One region of the Bradyrhizobium sp. ISRA436 genome, then DNA from elsewhere that is predicted to be linked to it. Evidence: predicted binding sites of a transcription regulator. Region 1 holds the regulator's gene; each other region holds the start of a gene.

Region 1 (4,591 bases):
GGATGTATGATCTCTATCCGGGCCAGCGTGCCGTCGGCCAGTTGATGCTGGACCAGACCAACATCCTCGACCCCAAGCTCGACCTCAACCTGTTGCGCGCGCGGGTCGGCATGGTGTTCCAGAAACCGACGCCGTTCCCGATGACGATCTACGAGAACATCGCCTTCGGCATCCGTCTCTACGAGAAGATCTCGAAGTCCGAGATGGACGACCGCGTCGAGAAGGCGCTGCGCGGCGGCGCGCTGTGGAATGAGGTCAAGGACAAGCTGAACGCCTCGGGCCTCTCGCTCTCGGGCGGGCAGCAGCAGCGCCTCTGCATCGCCCGCACCGTCGCGGTGCGGCCCGAGGTGATCCTGTTCGACGAGCCGTGCTCGGCCCTCGACCCGATCTCGACCGCCAAGGTCGAGGAGTTGATCCAGGAATTGTCCGAGGACTACACGATCGCGATCGTCACCCACAACATGCAGCAGGCGGCGCGCGTGTCCGACAAGACCGCCTTCATGTATCTTGGTGAACTGATCGAGTTCGACGACACCAACAAGATCTTCACCTCGCCGAGCGATCGACGCACCCAGGACTACATCACCGGCCGGTTCGGCTGAGGAGACACGCGATGGCTTCTGAACATACCGCCAAGGCATTCGACAGCGATCTGCAGGAACTCACGCGCCTGGTCGCCGAGATGGGCGGCCTCGTCGAGCGCATGATCACCGAATCCGTCGACGCGCTGATCCGCCGCGACGTCGCGCTCGGCAAGCGTGTCGTCGCCGCCGACGTCGAGATCGACGGTCTGCAGCACGTCATCGAGGAGCGCGCGGTGCTGACGATCGCGCGCCGCCAGCCGATGGCGATCGACCTGCGCGAGATCGTCGGCGCGATGCGGGTGGCCACGGATCTCGAGCGGATCGGCGACCTCGCCAAGAACATGGGCAAGCGCGTCGCGGCGCTGGAGAGCGATTTCCAGCCGCTGAAGCTGATCCGCGGCCTCGAGCACATGACCGACCTCGTGCTGTCGCAGGTGAAGTCGGTGCTCGACGCCTACGCCGCGCACGACCTGCCGGCCGCGATGGCCGTCTGGAAGGGCGACGAGGAGGTCGACGCGATCTGCACCTCGCTGTTCCGCGAACTGCTCACCTACATGATGGAGGACCCGCGCAACATCTCGTTCTGCATCCATCTGATGTTCTGTGCCAAGAACATCGAGCGGATCGGCGACCACGCCACCAATATCGCCGAAACCGTGTTCTACATGATCGAAGGCCAGCAGATCACCGACAAGCGCCCGAAGGGTGATATGACCACCTTTGCCACCACAGTGCCGGGCAACGGCTAGCTGAGGTGCTTGGTTCGCGTCCGGGCAACGGATCAACACAGAGAAAGAACATAGACCGATGAGCGCACGCATTCTGGTAGTCGAAGACGAGGAAGCGCTGACGACGTTGCTGCGCTACAACCTCGACGCGGAAGGCTACGACGTCGAAACGGTCGGGCGCGGCGACGATGCCGACACAAGGCTGAAGGAGCGTGTTCCCGATCTCGTGGTGCTTGACTGGATGCTGCCGGGCCTGTCCGGCATCGAGTTGTGCCGCCGCTTGCGCGCGCGGCCCGAGACCAAGCAGCTCCCGATCATCATGCTGACTGCGCGCGGCGAGGAGAGCGAGCGGGTCCGCGGCCTCGCCACCGGCGCCGACGATTACATCGTCAAGCCGTTCTCGGTGCCGGAGCTGCTGGCGCGCGTGAAGGGCCTGTTGCGCCGCGCGAGCCCCGAGCGGCTCGCGACTGTGCTGACCTATGGCGACATCGAACTCGACCGCGAGAAGCGCCGCGTGGCGCGCTCGGGCCGTCCGATCGATCTCGGGCCGACCGAGTATCGCCTGCTTGAGTTCTTCCTCGAGCATCCCGGCCGCGTGTTCAGCCGCGAGCAGCTGCTCGACAGCGTCTGGGGCCGCGACATCTATATCGACGAGCGGACCGTCGACGTGCATATCGGCCGGCTGCGCAAGCTGCTCAATCCCGGCCGCGAGCAGGATCCGATCCGCACCGTGCGCGGCGCCGGCTATGCGCTGGACGACCGCTTCGCCAAGGCCGAGCCGCAGCATTAAGCGTGAGTGTCGTCGCGGCGCCTGCCGGGACACATCACCAGGCTCTGCAGGCATAAAAAATCCCCGCTTGCGCGGGGATTTCGTTTCATGAGCTGTGTTTACCGTGTCGGCGGTTTGTTGGCCGGGCGGCGCCGATCGGCGGCCGGCTGGTAGGCGACACGCGAGTGATGCGCGCAATAGGGCAGGCCGGTGAGTGCCTTGCCGCCGCAGAAGAAGAATTCGGGGCTCGAGGGGTCGCCGACCGGCCAATGGCACGTGGCCTCGTTCAGCTCGAGCAGGGACAGCCGCTGGCTCATCGGAACCACATTGTCATAGGCGACCGGATCCGGCTCCAGCTCGACCTCGAAGGCGTGCGCGAGCGCCGTGTTGCCACGCGAGACCGGGCGTGCCACCCGCATCATGTGTTGGGCGGGACGGGCCTTGCGCTGCCGCGGGGCCGCGGTGGAGGGGGCCTTGGCACGGCCGGACAGGCCAAGCCGATGCACTTTGCCGATCACGGCGTTTCGCGTCACATTGCCGAGTTCCGCCGCAATTTGGCTGGCCGACAGGCCCGCCTCCCAGAGCTTCTTCAGCTGCTCGACGCGATCATCGGACCAGGTCAATACCGTCATCGCATTCTTCCCTTCGCCTTGCGCCGGCCAGTCATTGGAGCGGCGCTGCGAGCCAAATCTGACAAATATCCCTGCGGGCAGAATCCCTTAGCCCTCGCCGGACGCGGTTTTGCGCCCGAACGTGTACGCAGAACGAAAGCTACTTAGAGGGTCCAGTACTGCCGCACGAGATGTCGTATCCGACAGGCCAAACGCTACAATATGGCGTGACTCTGGCGCAAGAGTCCGCGGCAGCGCGTCCACATGTTCCCACACTTATGCATTGCAAAGAGGCTTTTCCACCTCACCGGAATGCACCGGATCGCGCGCGTTTCGCATTGCAGGAAGGCCACTTCGTGGCGATTGACAGCGACTGCCCGCAGCATACAATGTTTGCCACGTGCCGCCCGAAAAGGCGGCACGTTTTGTTTTCCGAAGCTGGCCGTTGCTGCGCTGGCGTCAAGGCACGCGGCAATTGTCGGCCTCAAACCCGTCAGTGATTGCCATGACCAATAGCGCCACGTCGCATCTGCTCCCCGTCTTCGCCAGGGTCGATCTCGGCTTCGAACGCGGCGAGGGCGCCTGGCTCGTCGCAACCAACGGCGATCGCTATCTCGATTTCACGTCAGGTGTCGCGGTCAACGCGCTCGGGCACGCGCATCCGCATCTGGTCAAGGCGCTGCAGGAACAGGCGACCAAGCTCTGGCACATGTCGAACCTGTTCAAGAGCCCGGACGGCGAGGTGCTCGCCGCACGGCTCTGCGAACAGAGCTTTGCCGACTACGTGTTCTTCTGCAATTCCGGCGCAGAAGCGATGGAAGGCGTGATCAAGCTGGTCCGCCACTATCACTTCTCCAAGGGCCATGCCGAGCGGTACCGCATCACCACCTTCGAGGGCGCGTTCCACGGCCGCACGCTCGGAACACTCGCCGCCACCGGTTCCGCCAAATATCTCGAGGGCTTCGGTCCGCCGATGGATGGATTCGACCAGGTTCCGCATGGCGACATCGAGGCGGTGAAGAAGGCGATCGGGCCGCACACTGCCGGCATCCTGATCGAGCCGGTGCAGGGCGAGGGCGGCGTGCGCTCGGCGCCGCAAGCCTTCTTCAAGGCGTTGCGTCAGCTCTGCGACGAGCACGGCCTGTTGCTTGCGTTCGACGAGGTGCAGACCGGCATGGGCCGCACCGGCGAACTGTTCGCTTACAAGCGCCTCGGCGTCACGCCCGACGTGATGTCGCTTGCGAAGGCGCTCGGCGGCGGCTTCCCGATCGGCGCTGTGCTGGCGAGCGCGAAGGCCGCGGCCGGCATGGCGCCGGGCTCGCACGGCTCGACCTTCGGCGGCAATCCGCTGGCAGTGGCGGCCGCCAATGCCGTGCTCGACGTCATGCTCAAACCCGGCTTTTTCGATCACGTGCAGAAGATGTCGCTGCTGCTCAAGCAGAAGCTCGCCTCGGTCGTCGATCGCTATCCCGGCGTGATCTCCGACGTGCGCGGCGAAGGCCTGTTGATCGGCGTCAAGGCCGTGGTGCCCTCGGGCGATCTCGTCACCGCGCTGCGTGAGCAGAAGCTGCTCACCGTTGGCGCCGGCGACAATGTCGTGCGGTTCCTGGCGCCGCTGATCGTCACCGAGGCCGAAATCGACCATGCGGTCGGAAGTCTCGAGCGCGCGTGTGCCGCGCTGACGGCTGCACAGCCGAAGAAGGCGGCGGGATGATGAGCAAGCCTGTCCGCCACTTCCTCGACATCAACGAGCTGCCGCTCGCCGAGCTGCGCAACATGCTCTCGGCCGGCGCCGCCATGAAGGCGAAGCTGAAGGCCCACGAGAAGGGCAAGAAGCCGCTCGAAGGCAAGACGCTGGCAATGATCTTCGAGCGCCCGTCGACCCGCACACGGGTATCG
Region 2 (4,591 bases), 780 kb from region 1:
CCGTCGGATTGGGTTTGGCCGGAACACTGCTCGCACTCAATCAGAAACCCGCTTCGGTGCTGCGGAATTTGTGACAATTTGTAGCGCCGGCTACACCGTTTTTCGCCGCAAATGCCGCATCAGAGCGACATTCAGCCGCGCGTGGAAGCTTGCGTCGCATGTGTTAATTTCCCACATACCAACCGGGTCGGATGATCGGTTTGATGACACGGAATTAATGTTCCGCAAACCGCGCCATCTGAGATAGATTTACGACCGGCGCCGCAAATCCCTTGCGCTCCACCGGGACCAACCACGGGAATTCGACCATGTCGGACCTAGACCGTAACTACGCTTCTCCTTTCGGCCGGGCCGCCGGGCGCATTGACGCTGCGGCCGTCGACGCCGGTCTGCGCGCCTACATGCTGCGCATCTACAACTACATGAGCATCGGCCTGGCCATCACCGGCCTCGCCGCGCTCGGTGTCTATATGGCTGCGGTGACCGGCGATCCGTCCGCCGCCGTCGCGAAGTTTGGCAGTGCCTATCTGACGCAGTTCGGCTACGCGATGTTCGTCAGCCCGCTGAAGTGGCTGTTCATCCTCGCCCCTCTGGTGATGGTGTTCGTCATCTCGGCCGGCATCAACCGCCTGGCACCCTCGACCGCCCAGATGCTGTTCTGGGTGTTCTCGGCGCTGATGGGCCTGTCGCTGTCGTCGATCTTCCTGGTGTACACACACACCTCGATCGTGCGCGTGTTCTTCATCACCGCAGCGACGTTCGGTGCGCTCAGCCTTTACGGCTACACCACCAAGCGTGACATGAGCGGCATGGGCTCGTTCCTGTTCATGGGCCTGATCGGCATCATCATCGCCAGCCTGGTCAACCTGTTCCTGGCGAGCTCAGCGCTGCAGTTCATCGTGTCGGTGGTCGGCGTGCTGGTGTTCGCGGGCCTCACCGCCTGGGATACCCAGCGGCTGAAGAACGACTACATCTACGGCTACGCCTCGCAGGGCGGCGCGATTGCAGAGCGCGCGGCGATCACCGGTGCACTCTCGCTCTACCTGAACTTCATCAACCTGTTCACGCTGCTCCTGCAGCTCCTCGGCCAGCGCGACTGACGCGCAACGCCGATCGGACAGATCGAAGCCCCGGCCCAACGGCCGGGGCTTTTCTTTTGCGCGGAGCAAAAATAGTGTCGCGCCATGTCCGATGCAGAAATGGCCCGAACAGAGGTCAGGCCCACCACCGAAGCCGACCTCCCCTCCATCACCGCGATCTATGAGCAGGCGGTGCGCTTCGGCACCGCCACGTTCGAGCTGATCCCGCCCGACCTCTCCGAGATGACCCGCCGCTACAGGGCGCTGATCGATGGCGGCTTTCCCCATTTCGTCGCCGTGCACGAGGGCGGCGTGGTCGGCTATGCCTATGCCGGCCCCTACCGGCCACGCCCCGCCTACCGCTTCACGGTCGAGAACTCGGTCTATCTGGATCCCGCGATCCATCGCCGCGGCGTCGGCCTGCAGCTGATGGAGCGCCTGATCGCCGAATGCACAGAGCGTGGCTTCCGGCAGATGATCGCCGTGATCGGCGATTCCGCCAATGCCGGCTCGATCGGCCTGCATCGCAGATGCGGTTTCCAGATGATCGGGACACATCCCAGCGTCGGCCTGAAGTTCGGCCGCTGGCTCGACACCGTGATGATGCAGCGCAAACTCGGAGAAGGCGGCGCAACGGTGCCGGCGGATTAGACGAGCCGAGGGTATGGGATTCGGAGCCCGCATGAGCGAAGCGATATCCGGGGAAGTCGCATCTGCTTGGCGAGATCGTCCCCGGATGTCGCTACGCTCATCCGGGCTACAATAGCCGCAATTGACGCGCCTAGACCAGCGCCAGCTTGCGGTCGATCACCAGCAGCACGCGCTCGAGCTCATGGCCGCGGCGCAGGATCAGGCCTGTCGCCGAGATCACGCTGTACATGCCCTGCTTGCGCGCGAGGCGCGGGTCCTTCTCGATGCGGTAGATCGGCACTTCGGAGGCTCGGCGAAACACCGAGAACACCGCACGGTCCTTCAGGAAGTCGATCGCGTAATCGCGCCACTCACCGTCGGCGACCATGCGGCCATAGAGATTGAGGATGCGGTTAAGTTCAAGTCGATTGAATGTCACGCGGTTGGGCTGAGGGGCCGCAGCGGCGGCGCGCGCCACGGCGCGAATCCCGCTCGGATCAGTGTCCTCCGACATCAAACTCATCGAGCGCCTCCTGTCATCCCGGCGACGATCTTGTTCCGAAGGCCGGTGCCCCCTCTTCGGGATCGTCACGAGACTGACATGATCGCGCTAAGCGGGAGGCACCGCAAGGGGCCATTCTCGATGCAATCAGGCAGAACCGTGTCGGAGCGCGACGGATTGTCCAAAAGACTGTCCAAAAAAGAGTCACAGGAACGTTAGAAGAATCATATTACCGCCCCACTTCCGCCCATCGCCCGCCCCGCGGCTCTGCAAAAAGGAAGCCCTGCGTTGGCCCGGTCCTTTCGGTTCCGGATTCCTCAGCCCCCAGCCCCCCGGGGCCGTCAGGATCGGGCCTGTACGCAGGGGAGTTGATCCCCAACACTGGGCCAACGAAAGTTGGTCCTTTTTGTTTTTGAGTGTCCTCATGCGCGATCGAAGCGAATGCGCAGAGTCGAGCCGCCCTCACCTCAACAGAATTCGAGATCGATATCGCCGCCAATGTCTCGGAGAGACGGCGCGCATCAGCACGCGATCCGGAGGCCTGCGTTCACACGAAGCGTGACGCTGACCTCCGTGACAATGATGCGCACCTTAGCGCAGTGACGTGAACGCCGCGCCGAGCATCGGACCCGGCTTGTCGCGACTGCCATCCTGGACGTACACGGCGGCAGCATCGACGCCGTCACGCGCGATGTTCTCCAGCGGCACGGTCCAGCTTCCGGACGAACCGTTCCAGTCGCCGACCTTCAGCAGATTGCGCACAACATTGTGGTAGGTGATTTCGCGGCCGCGATTCTCGCCGCGCCCGATCGAGATCGGCACCGATTTCGAGATCGAGCAGATCCACACTTCGCCACGCGACGCCGTCGGCGACCTGGACGCCGCCACCGAAACATTGATCTGCTTGCCGGTCAGCGTCATCGACACCGGCACCGACATCACGCCGGCGCTCTTGTCGGTGTCCCTGATCGCGCTCTCGATGGAGGCGCGATCGCTGCCGATCACATGCGCCGAGCCGTTGATCACGGCCTGCGGCGTGTAGACATCGCGATCGCCGCGCATATGCGAATAGGCCTTCTGGCGCGCGCTGAAACGCGCATCGGCCAGCGTATCCTTCCAGCCGAGATAATCCCAATAGTCGATCGGCATGCTCAGCGCGATGACACTGGGATCTTTGGCAAGCTCGCCGATGATCTTGTCCGCGGGCGGACAGGACGAGCATCCCTGCGAGGTAAATAGTTCGACGACAGCACGCGGATCGGCGTGAGCGGGGCGGATGATTGCGACGATTGCGCAGATACCAAGCGCGCGGGACCATCGCGAGACACGATTATAGGCCATCATCGCTGTCATACTGCGAACCAGTCGTGATGATTTCCATCCGTATTTGTACGGAGCATGGAGTTGTCCCTGAACCGCGTGCCCCAAACGCGAGAAAGCGGCCTTTTTCATAGGCCGCCTTCCCTTTAGCCGCTACTCACTAAGCAGTGAGCCACGGATCACAAATCCGCGTTAGGCGGCGAGTTTGCGCAGCACATAATGCAGGATGCCGCCGTTGCGATAGTAATCCAGCTCATCGAGCGTATCGATACGGCAGAGCAGGGGGACTTCCTTCTTGCCACCCTCGTTTGAGGTGATCTCCGCGGTCAACGTCTGACGCGGCTTCAGATCACCCTGGAGCCCGCGGATCGTGACCTTCTCGTCGCCCTTCAGGCCGAGCGAGGACCACGAGGTGCCCTCCTGGAAGGTGAGTGGAAGCACACCCATGCCGACCAGGTTGGAGCGATGGATGCGCTCGAAGCTCTGGCAGATCACCGCACGCACCCCGAGGAGGCGGGTCCCCTTCGCAGCCCAGTCGCGCGACGAGCCGTTGCCGTATTCGGCGCCGGCGAACACCACCAGCGGCACGCCGTCGTGCTGGTACTTCATCGCCGCGTCGTAGATCGACATCTGCTCGCCGTCGGGCCAGTGCTTGGTCAATCCGCCTTCCGGAATATTTCCGTCGGCGCCCTTCAGCATGAAGTTCTTGATGCGGATGTTGGCGAAGGTGCCGCGCATCATCACTTCATGGTTGCCGCGGCGTGTGCCGTACTGGTTGAAGTCGGCGGGGCGCACCTGGTGTTCACTCAGGAACTTGCCGGCGGGCGAGGTCAGCTTGATCGAACCGGCCGGCGAGATGTGGTCGGTCGTGATCTTGTCGCCGAACATCGCAAGGATCCGCGCGTCGACCACGTCGGTGATCGGATCGGGCTCCTTCTTCATGCCTTCGAAGTAAGGCGGGTTCTGCACATAGGTCGAGCTCATGTTCCAGCGATAAGTCTCGCTTTCGGTGGTCTTGATCTTGCGCCAGTTGGTATCGCCCTTGAACACGTCGGCGTAC
Region 3 (4,591 bases), 2.9 Mb from region 1:
ATTTCCGGCGCGAAGCTCGGCACGCCGACGAAGGTCAGCTCCTCGCCCTCGGTCAGGGTGTCGCCGATCCGCAGCGTGCCGTGATTGGGGATGCCGACGACGTCGCCGGCAAAGGCCTCATCGGCTACCGAGCGGTCCTGGGCGAAGAAGAATTGCGGGCTCGACAGGCTCATGTTCTTGCCGGTGCGCACCAGCTTGGCCTTCATGCCGCGGCTGAGCTTGCCCGAGCATAGCCGCGCGAAGGCGATGCGGTCGCGATGGTTCGGATCCATGTTGGCCTGGATCTTGAACACGAAGGCGCTCATGCGCGGCTCCGCCGCCTCGACCTTGCGCAGATCGGAATCCTGCGCTCTCGGCGCGGGCGCGAATTTGCCGAGGCCTTCCAGCAGGTCGCCGACGCCGAAATTGCGCAGCGCGCTGCCGAAATACACCGGCGTCAGATGTCCCTCGCGAAACGCCTCGAGCTCGAACGGCTTGCAGGCCTCCGACACCAATTCGAGCTCGTCCTTGACCCCGGCGACGTCGAGATTGGGATTACGCGCGCCAAGATCGGCGATGTCGATCTGCTCGGCCTGCCCGGTCTTGGCGCCGCCGCCTTCGAGCAACCGCACGCCGCCATTGACGACGTCATAGGTGCCGAGGAAGTCGCGGCCGCGGCCGACCGGCCAGGTCATCGGCGTGGTGTCGAGCGCCAGCGTCTTCTCGATCTCGTCCAAAAGCTCAAAGGTGTCGCGGCTCTCGCGGTCCATCTTGTTGATGAAGGTGATGATCGGAATGTCGCGCAGGCGGCAAACCTCGAACAGCTTGCGCGTGCGCGCCTCGATGCCCTTGGCGGCGTCGATCACCATGACCGCGGAATCGACCGCGGTCAGCGTGCGATAGGTGTCTTCCGAAAAGTCCTCGTGGCCCGGCGTGTCCAGCAGGTTGAACACGAGGTCGTTGAACTCGAAGGTCATCACCGAGGTGACGACCGAGATGCCGCGCTCGCGCTCGATCTTCATCCAGTCCGAGCGCGTGTTGCGCCGCTCGCCCTTGGCCTTGACCTGGCCGGCAAGGTTGATGGCGCCACCGAACAGCAGCAGTTTTTCGGTCAGCGTGGTCTTGCCGGCGTCCGGGTGCGAGATGATCGCAAAGGTGCGACGTCGGGCAACTTCATCGGCAAGCGACGATCGGAACGGCGATTCGGCTGTAAGGGCGGTATCGGACATAGCGGGGAGCGTTTGGCAGGGAAAACGGACGCAATCAAGGGCGATTTGTCGCAATGCGGAATGGTCACACCATCCCATATAGGCACGAGAAGGACGACCTTCACCTCACCACACCATCAGCGGGGACGACCCTGCCTTGTCCGGAGGGTTTGTTATGGCTTGGACCATTCTCTTCACCGCTGGCCTGCTGGAGATCGGCTGGGCGATTGGGCTGAAATATACCGAGGGTTTCTCGCGGATCGGACCGTCGGCGCTGACGCTGGCGGCCATGGCCGGCAGCGTCATTCTGCTCGGCGTCGCGCTCAAGACCTTGCCGATCGGAACCGCCTATGCGGTCTGGACCGGGATCGGCGCGGTCGGAACCGCGGCGCTCGGCATCGTCCTGTTCGGCGAACCGGCGACTGCGATGCGGCTTGCCAGCATCGGACTGATCGTTGCCGGCATTGTCGGGCTGAAGCTGGTGACCTGATCCATCACCGCAGGATCAGCACCACCCAATAGGTCAGCGCAGCAACCGCCGCGGAGGCGGGAATCGTGATCAGCCAGGCGTAGACGATCGAGCTCGCCACGCTCCAGCGCACAGCGGACAGCCGCCGTGCCGCACCGACGCCGACGATGGCGCCGGTGATGGTGTGCGTGGTCGAGACAGGAACCCCCAGATAGGTTGCCATGAACAGGGTCGCGGCGCCGCCGGTCTCGGCGCAGAAGCCCTGCATCGGCGTCAGCTTCGTGATGCGCAGGCCCATGGTGCGGACGATCCGCCAGCCGCCCATCAACGTGCCCAGCGCCATCGCGCTCTGGCAGGCCAGCACCACCCAGAAAGGGATGTGGAACGTCTCGCCGGTGTGCCCCTGCGAATAGAGCAGCACGGCGATAATGCCCATGGTCTTCTGCGCGTCGTTGCCGCCATGGCCGAGCGAATAGAGCGAGGCGGAGGCGAATTGCAGGATGCGGAAGGCGCGGTCGACGGCAAACGGTGTCGAGCGCACCGAGAGCCAGGACACGATCGCGACCAGCACCAGCGCCAGCAGGAAGCCGACCAAAGGCGACAGCACGATCGCAAGCAGTGTCTTGGAGAGCCCGCTCCACACCGCCGCCGAAATCCCCGCCTTCGCCATCCCGGCGCCGACCAGGCCGCCGATCAGCGCGTGCGAGCTCGACGATGGAATGCCGAGTCCCCAGGTGATCAGGTTCCAGATGATCGCGCCGACCAGCGCCGCGAAGATCACGGTCGCGTCCACGACCGACGGGTCAATGATCCCGGTGCCGATGGTGTTGGCGACGTGCAGGCCGAACACCGTGAAGGCGACGAAATTGAAGAACGCCGCCCAGAACACCGCATATTGCGGCCGCAGCACGCGCGTCGAGACGATGGTCGCGATCGAATTGGCGGCGTCGTGCAGGCCGTTCAGGAAGTCGAACAGCAGCGCGACCGCGATCAGGATGACGAGAACGGGAAGACCCAACGTGGCGTCCACGTGATTAGACCTGCTCGATCACGATGGAGTTGATCTCGTTGGCGACGTCATCGAAGCGGTCGGCCACCTTCTCGAGATGATCGTAGATCTCCGCACCGACGATGAAGTCCATCGTGTTGGCGTCGCGATGCTTGAGGAACAATTCCTTCAGGCCGATATCGTGGAGATCGTCGACCCGGCCCTCGAGCTTGGTCAGCTCCTCGGTGATCTGGGTCAGCATCACGACGTTCTGCCCGATCGATTGCAGCAAAGGCAGCGCGCGGCCGACCAGATTGGCGCATTCGATGATCAGGCTGCCGATCTCGCGCATCGGCGGTTCGAACGATCGCACCTCGAACAGCACGACCGCCTTCGCGGTCTGCTGCATCTGGTCGACGGCATCGTCCATCGACGTGATCAGGCTTTTGATGTCGCCGCGATCGAACGGGGTGATGAAGGTGCGGCGGACGGCGGTCAGGACCTCACGGGTGATGTTGTCCGCGTCGTTCTCGAACTGATTGACACGTTGGCAGAAGACGGGCGTCTCCTCCCCGCCCTTCAACATGTCCTGCAGCGCCAACGCGCACTGCACGGAGGTCTGGGCATGGCGGGCGAACAGGTCGAAAAACCGCTCTTCCTTGGGCAGAAAGGAGCGAAACCAGCGCAACATTGTTCAGTTCCATCGTTTTGGACGGCCATCGGAGGCAGTCACAAAACTGTCATAGAACATTTCGCGAGGAAAGCATCCGGGGGCGACCGCCCGAATGGGCGGTCATCCACCGCTATGTCGGCTCTCGAAAGGCCGCTCGCCCGTGCCCAAGATTGTGGTTTGACGCTTTTTTGTGCGAACCGGGGTCCGCTTCGCTCGAAAGCGCCCTACAGCGACCGCCGGAAGTAATGGGCGAGCTCGCCGACGAGACCACGCCGGAACAGCAGCACACAGGCCACGAAGATGACGCCCTGGATCACCGTCACCCACTGGCCGAAGCCGGCAAGGTATTGCTGCATGGCGATGATCACGAAGGCGCCGACCACGGGTCCGAAAATCGTGCCGAGACCGCCGACCAGCGTCATCAGCACGATTTCACCGGACATCGACCAATGCACGTCGGTGAGCGAGGCGTTCTGCGCCACGAAGACCTTCAGCGAGCCGGCGAATCCCGCCAGCGTGCCCGACAGGATGAAAGCGAGCAGCTTGTACTGGTCGGTCTTGTAGCCCAGCGAAATCGCGCGCGGCTCGTTCTCGCGGATCGACTTCAGGACCTCGCCGAACGGCGAATTGATGGTCCGGTAGATCAGGAGGAAGCCGGCGAGAAATCCGACCAGCACGACGTAATAGAGCACCATCGGCTTGGAGAGGTCGAAGATCCCGAACAGGTGGCCCTGCGGAATGCCCTGGATGCCGTCTTCGCCGTGGGTGAACGGCGCCTGCAGATAGATGAAGTAGAGCAGCTGCGACAGCGCCAGCGTGATCATCGAGAAATAGATGCCCTGCCGGCGGATCGAAATGTAACCGGTGATGAGGCCGAGCAAGGCCGCGGCGGCCGTGCCGACCACGATGCCGAGCGCGGGCGGCAGCCCCCACACCTTCAGCGCATGCGCCGACACGTAGCCCGCGGTGCCAAGGAACATCGCGTGGCCGAACGACAGCAGGCCGCCATAGCCGATCAGGAGGTTGAAGGCGCAGGCGAGCAGCGCGAAGCACAGCGCCTGCATGACGAAGAAGGGATAGACCCCCGTCCACGGCACCACCGCCAGCAGCACCGCCATCACGGCGAACACAATCATTTCGTCGCGCATCGCGCGCGGCGTCACCGGAATCGTATCGTCGGTCAATGCTGACATATCAGGCCGCCCGTCCCGTCAGTCCCGTGGGTTTCACCAGCAGCACCAGCACCATCAGGACAAACACCACGGTGTTGGAGG
Region 4 (4,591 bases), 2.5 Mb from region 1:
AGTGAATCTGCGCACGCTGTTCACCTATTTCGGCAACTTCGTCAGCTATTTCGATCGCATCCTCACCCTCGATTCCGGTGGGCGGGTCTGGACCAATCCGGCCGAGTGGTTCTGGGGCTGGAAGAAATGGTTGAGGCTGCTCGGCGAGACCCTCTTGATCAGCTATGTCGGCACGCTCATCGGTGCCGTGCTCGCCTTTGCGCTGAACTTCTTCGCCGCCCAGAACACCTCGCCGTCGTCGTGGCTCCGCTTCACGGTGCGCCGCCTGCTGGAATTCGCCCGCACGGTGCCCGGCATCGTGCTCGCGCTGATCTTCGTGATCGCCTTCGGCCTCGGACCGATGGCCGGCGTGCTGGCGATCGCGATTCACTCCACCGGCGCGCTCGGCAAATTGTTCGCCGAGATCGTCGAGAACGCGGACATGAAGCCGGTCGAAGGCATTCGCTCCACCGGCGCGAGCTGGCTCTCCTGCATGCGCTTTGCGGTGCTGCCCCAGGTTGTGGCCGGCTATGCAAGCTATGCGCTGCTGCGGTTCGAGATCAACGTCCGCGAGGCCTCGGTCATGGGCTTCGTCGGCGCCGGTGGCATCGGTCAGGAGCTCGTGGTCGCGATCCGCAAGTTCTATTATTCCGACGTCAGCGCCATCCTCGTGATGATCATCGTCACGGTCTTTATCATCGACATCTCGACCGGTTGGCTGCGTGTCCGGTTGTTCGGCAAGGAGACGCGCCGATGAGCCAGCTGCCGAAGCCGGATACGGGCGAGCTGCGGGCGAAGTACCCCGATGTCTTCAACCGGCCCGCCTCGGCGCGGCTGGCGACACCGGCGATGATCGCAGCTGCGCTAGCGATCTTCGTGTTCGGCCTGGTCGATCTCGATTTCTCGCCGACGAAACTGATTACCGGGATCGGTCAGCTCGGCTGGATCACCATGATGATGATCCCGCCGAATCCCGGCTCGTCCTTTCCGCTCTACATGCAGGCACTCGGCGAGACGCTGTCGATTGCGCTGCTTGGCACCACGCTTGCGGCATTGATGGCGTTGCCGGTCAGCCTGCTGGCGGCGCGCAACATCATCCCGTCGAACCTGATCCGCTTTCCGGTGCGTCGTTTCCTGGATTCGATCCGCGGCGTCGATACGCTGATCTGGGCGCTGGTCTGGATCAACGTCGTTGGTCTCGGCCCGTTTGCCGGCGTGCTGGCGATCGCGGTGTCGGATTTCGGTGCGTTCGGAAAGCTGTTCTCCGAGGCGATCGAGGCGGCCGACCGCAAGCAGGTCGAGGGTATCAGGGCCTCCGGCGGCAATGCGCTGCATGAAATCCGCTTCGGCCTGTTGCCGCAGGTGCTGCCGGTCATCGCGGGGCAGGTGCTCTATTTCATCGAGTCCAACACCCGTTCGGCTACGATCATCGGCATCGTCGGCGCCGGCGGCATTGGCCTGCAGCTCGCCGAGCAGATCCGCGTGCTGGAGTGGCAGAAGGTGTCGTTCCTGATCCTGATGATCCTGATCGCGGTCGCCGCGATCGACTTCATCTCGAGCAGGCTGCGCTTCGCCATCATCGGGCAAAGGGCGGTGGCCTAGGAAGTCACCTCGCCCGCTCTTGCGGGGAGAGGTCGGATTGCGTCCGGGTGAGGGGGGACTCTCCGCGCACTCTCAACTCTCGAATTTGCGGAGGCGGCCCCCCTCACCCCGACCCTCTAAGAGCGAGCTTCGCTCGTCTCGACCCCGCAAGAACGGGGAGAGGGAGGGATACTCAACTGTTCTCCACCAGAAACTCCACGCGCTCGGCGGCGAAGCGAGAGCGCTTGGTGACCAGCGGCTTGTCAGCAGTGTCGACGTCGGTGGCATCGACGACGAGCACCGCGTGGCCCAGCGCGAGATTGAGCCGCACCGCATCGGTGGCATCGACGATCGCTCCGGTGATCCGGGTCGAGGAGCGCCGGTAGTCCCTGACGCCGTAATGCGCCAGCAGCTTCGTCATGGAGCGGACGTTGGCGAACACGTTGCCGGCATCGGGAAAGCGCTCGGCCGACAGCCAGGTGGTGGAGACGCAGATCGGCGTGCGGTCGGCGAGCCGGACCGACTCGATCCGGACCAGCGGGGCGCCGATCTTCAGGCCCAGCTCGCGGGCGATCTCGCGGGTGGCGACGTCGCCGCGGGCGTCGATCAGCTGGCCGCGCGGCTCGTGTCCGCCGGCGCCGACGATCTCGGAAAATCGGGTGCGTGAGCGCAGGGGATAGGCGAGGCGCTGCGCTTCGACATAGGTGCCGCTGCCGCGCTCGGCGCGCACCAGGCCGCGTTCCGCCAGCGCCGCGAGCGCGCGCCGCACGGTGTGGCGGTTGACGCGATAGGTCTCCGCGATCTCCATCTCGCCGGGCAGCTTTTCGCCCGCGACGAAGCGGCCGTCAGCGATGCCGCGCTCGATGCCGTCGGCGACCTGCCGCCACAAGGCGACGCCGGAACTTTCCTGCATGCTCATGGCGCCGTGATACCAGAAATCTTCAGTTTGTCACGAAACAGTCATGGCGCTTCGCTATCAAGTTGTCTATTAACATAGACAACTTGAGTCGGGCAAGGTTGCTCATGAGTTCGGCCGGTCGGAACAGCAAAGAGGCGCAGCGCAAGGCCGCAATGGCGGTGCTGGCGCATTCCGGCGCCGCCGAGATCGCGGAGCGAATGCGGCAGATCGCGGTGCCGGCGCATGAAAATCTCCGCGAGCCCGAGAATGGCCTCGTGATGCTGCGCGGCCGGGTCGGCGGCGACGGCGCGCCGTTCAATCTCGGCGAGGCGACGGTGTCGCGCGCCGCGGTGCGGCTTGCGACCGGCGAGGTGGGCTTCGGCTACACGCTCGGCCGCGATGCACAAAAGGCGCAGATGATCGCGCTGTGTGACGCCATGGTGCAATCGGCGGAGTTGTCCGGCGAGGTGGAGGCGAAGGTGATCGCGCCGCTGCGTGCGGCGGTCGACGCTGAACGCAGCCGCAAGGCCGCCGAGACCGCGGCGACGCGGGTCGATTTCTACACCATGGTGCGCGGGGAAGGATGATACGATGACGACGGTTGCCGAATTGCCCGCAGGTTTTGCCGACAAGGTGTTGTCGGCGCAGTCGACGTTCCGCTCGGTAATGGACGCGATGGCGCGCCCGGGCAGCGTCCAGCGCGTCGCGGCGCAGGCGGGGACGCCCGCCGGCATGATGCGCGGCACGGCTGCGATTGCGCTGACGCTGTTCGATCACGACACGCCGATTTGGCTCGATGGCGCGATGTCGGCGACGCCGGATGTCGCGAGATGGCTGAAGTTTCACACCAGCGCGCCGGTGATTGCGGATTCTATGGTCGCCAGTTTCGCGCTCATCGGCGATGCGGCGAGCCTGCCGGCGCTCGATCGCTTTGCGTTCGGCAGCAGCGAATATCCGGATCGCTCGACCACGCTGATCCTGCAGGTGGACAGCCTGACGCAGGGGCCGGCCTTTGAGCTGAAGGGGCCGGGCATCGACGGCACGGCGCTGCTGCAGGCGATGATCCAGCCGCGCGACCTGTTCGGGCGGCTTGCGATTAACGAAGCCTTGTTCCCGCGCGGCATCGACGTCGTGCTGGTCCATGACGATGCCATTGTCGCGATCCCCCGCACCACGCGGTTGGTCGCAAGCGGAGTGTAAGCGATGTATGTAGCCGTCAAGGGAGGTGAACGCGCCATTGAGAACGCCCACCGCCTGCTCGCGCATGAACGGCGTGGCGACCGCGATGTGCCGGAGGTGTCGCTGGCGCAGATCGCCGAACAGCTCTCGCTCGGCGTCGATCGCGTCATGACCGAAGGCTCGCTCTACGATCGCGAGCTCGCGGCGCTGGCGATCAAGCAGGCGCGCGGCGACATGATCGAGGCGATCTTCCTGGTCCGCGCGTTCCGTGCCACGCTGCCGCGCTTCGGCGCGACCGAGCCTGTAAATACCGGCGAGATGCAGGTGCGGCGTCGTGTCTCCTCGACCTTCAAGGACATTCCGGGCGGCCAGATCCTGGGGCCGACCTTCGACTACACCCATCGCCTGCTCGATCCGCAGCTTGCCGAGGGTTTCGTGCCGGAGCAGCCGCTGACGGCGGAGGCGTCGCAGGCCGCGACGCCGCGCGTGACCGACATTCTCGGCCGTGACGGCCTGATCGAAGGCTCGCCGCAGGCGGACGCCGACGCACCGGTCGGCGACCTCACGCGCGAGCCGCTGAACTTTCCGGCCGACCGCGACCTGCGGCTGCAGAACCTGGCTCGTGGCGACGAAGGTTTCCTGCTCGCGCTCGGCTATTCGACGCAGCGCGGCTATGGCCGCAACCATCCGTTCGCGGGCGAGATCCGCTTCGGCGATGTCGAGGTCGAGTTCTTCGCCGAGGACGCAGGCTTTGCCGTTCCGCTCGGCTCGATCGAACTGACCGAGTGCCAGATGGTCAACCAGTTCAAGGGCTCGGCGACCGAAGCGCCGTGCTTCACCCGCGGCTATGGCCTGGCCTTCGGGCAGAGCGAGCGCAAGACGATGTCGATGGCGCTGGTCGATCGCGCTCTTCGCGCGCGCGAGCTCGACGAGGAGGTGACCTCGCCGGCGCAG

Evidence for each region. The regulator PhoB, encoded in region 1, activates phosphate uptake and scavenging genes when phosphate is short. The targets are predictions, from matches to a motif close to TGTCATNNANCTGTCAT.
Region 2: a site for PhoB is predicted at 2,296-2,312, ahead of MTX23_RS01990 (DUF2794 domain-containing protein). Genes of this name have one in related genera too.
Region 3: a site for PhoB is predicted at 3,372-3,388, ahead of MTX23_RS20290 (DUF47 domain-containing protein). Genes of this name have one in related genera too.
Region 4: a site for PhoB is predicted at 2,508-2,524, ahead of phnF (phosphonate metabolism transcriptional regulator PhnF). Genes of this name have one in related genera too.

What each region holds. Positions count from the first base shown of each region.
Region 1 covers NZ_CP094519.1:7,132,417-7,137,007, reverse strand. Annotated here, with positions in the region: gene pstB (phosphate ABC transporter ATP-binding protein PstB) at 1-602, shown strand, start outside; gene phoU (phosphate signaling complex protein PhoU) at 614-1,333, shown strand; gene phoB (phosphate regulon transcriptional regulator PhoB) at 1,392-2,102, shown strand; gene MTX23_RS33175 (GcrA family cell cycle regulator) at 2,201-2,713, opposite strand; gene MTX23_RS33170 (aspartate aminotransferase family protein) at 3,198-4,406, shown strand; gene argF (ornithine carbamoyltransferase) at 4,406-4,591, shown strand, end outside.
Region 2 covers NZ_CP094519.1:404,376-408,966, reverse strand. Annotated here, with positions in the region: gene MTX23_RS02005 (ABC transporter permease) at 1-74, shown strand, start outside; gene MTX23_RS02000 (Bax inhibitor-1/YccA family protein) at 309-1,100, shown strand; gene MTX23_RS01995 (GNAT family N-acetyltransferase) at 1,200-1,730, shown strand; gene MTX23_RS01990 (DUF2794 domain-containing protein) at 1,861-2,232, opposite strand; gene MTX23_RS01985 (DUF1223 domain-containing protein) at 2,803-3,564, opposite strand; gene acnA (aconitate hydratase AcnA) at 3,724-4,591, opposite strand, start outside.
Region 3 covers NZ_CP094519.1:4,272,943-4,277,533, forward strand. Annotated here, with positions in the region: gene MTX23_RS20275 (peptide chain release factor 3) at 1-1,208, opposite strand, end outside; gene sugE (quaternary ammonium compound efflux SMR transporter SugE) at 1,363-1,677, shown strand; gene MTX23_RS20285 (inorganic phosphate transporter) at 1,682-2,686, opposite strand; gene MTX23_RS20290 (DUF47 domain-containing protein) at 2,691-3,335, opposite strand; gene MTX23_RS20295 (branched-chain amino acid ABC transporter permease) at 3,542-4,510, opposite strand; gene MTX23_RS20300 (branched-chain amino acid ABC transporter permease) at 4,512-4,591, opposite strand, start outside.
Region 4 covers NZ_CP094519.1:2,154,139-2,158,729, forward strand. Annotated here, with positions in the region: gene phnE (phosphonate ABC transporter, permease protein PhnE) at 1-736, shown strand, start outside; gene phnE (phosphonate ABC transporter, permease protein PhnE) at 733-1,581, shown strand; gene phnF (phosphonate metabolism transcriptional regulator PhnF) at 1,754-2,479, opposite strand; gene phnG (phosphonate C-P lyase system protein PhnG) at 2,584-3,045, shown strand; gene phnH (phosphonate C-P lyase system protein PhnH) at 3,050-3,658, shown strand; gene MTX23_RS10230 (carbon-phosphorus lyase complex subunit PhnI) at 3,662-4,591, shown strand, end outside.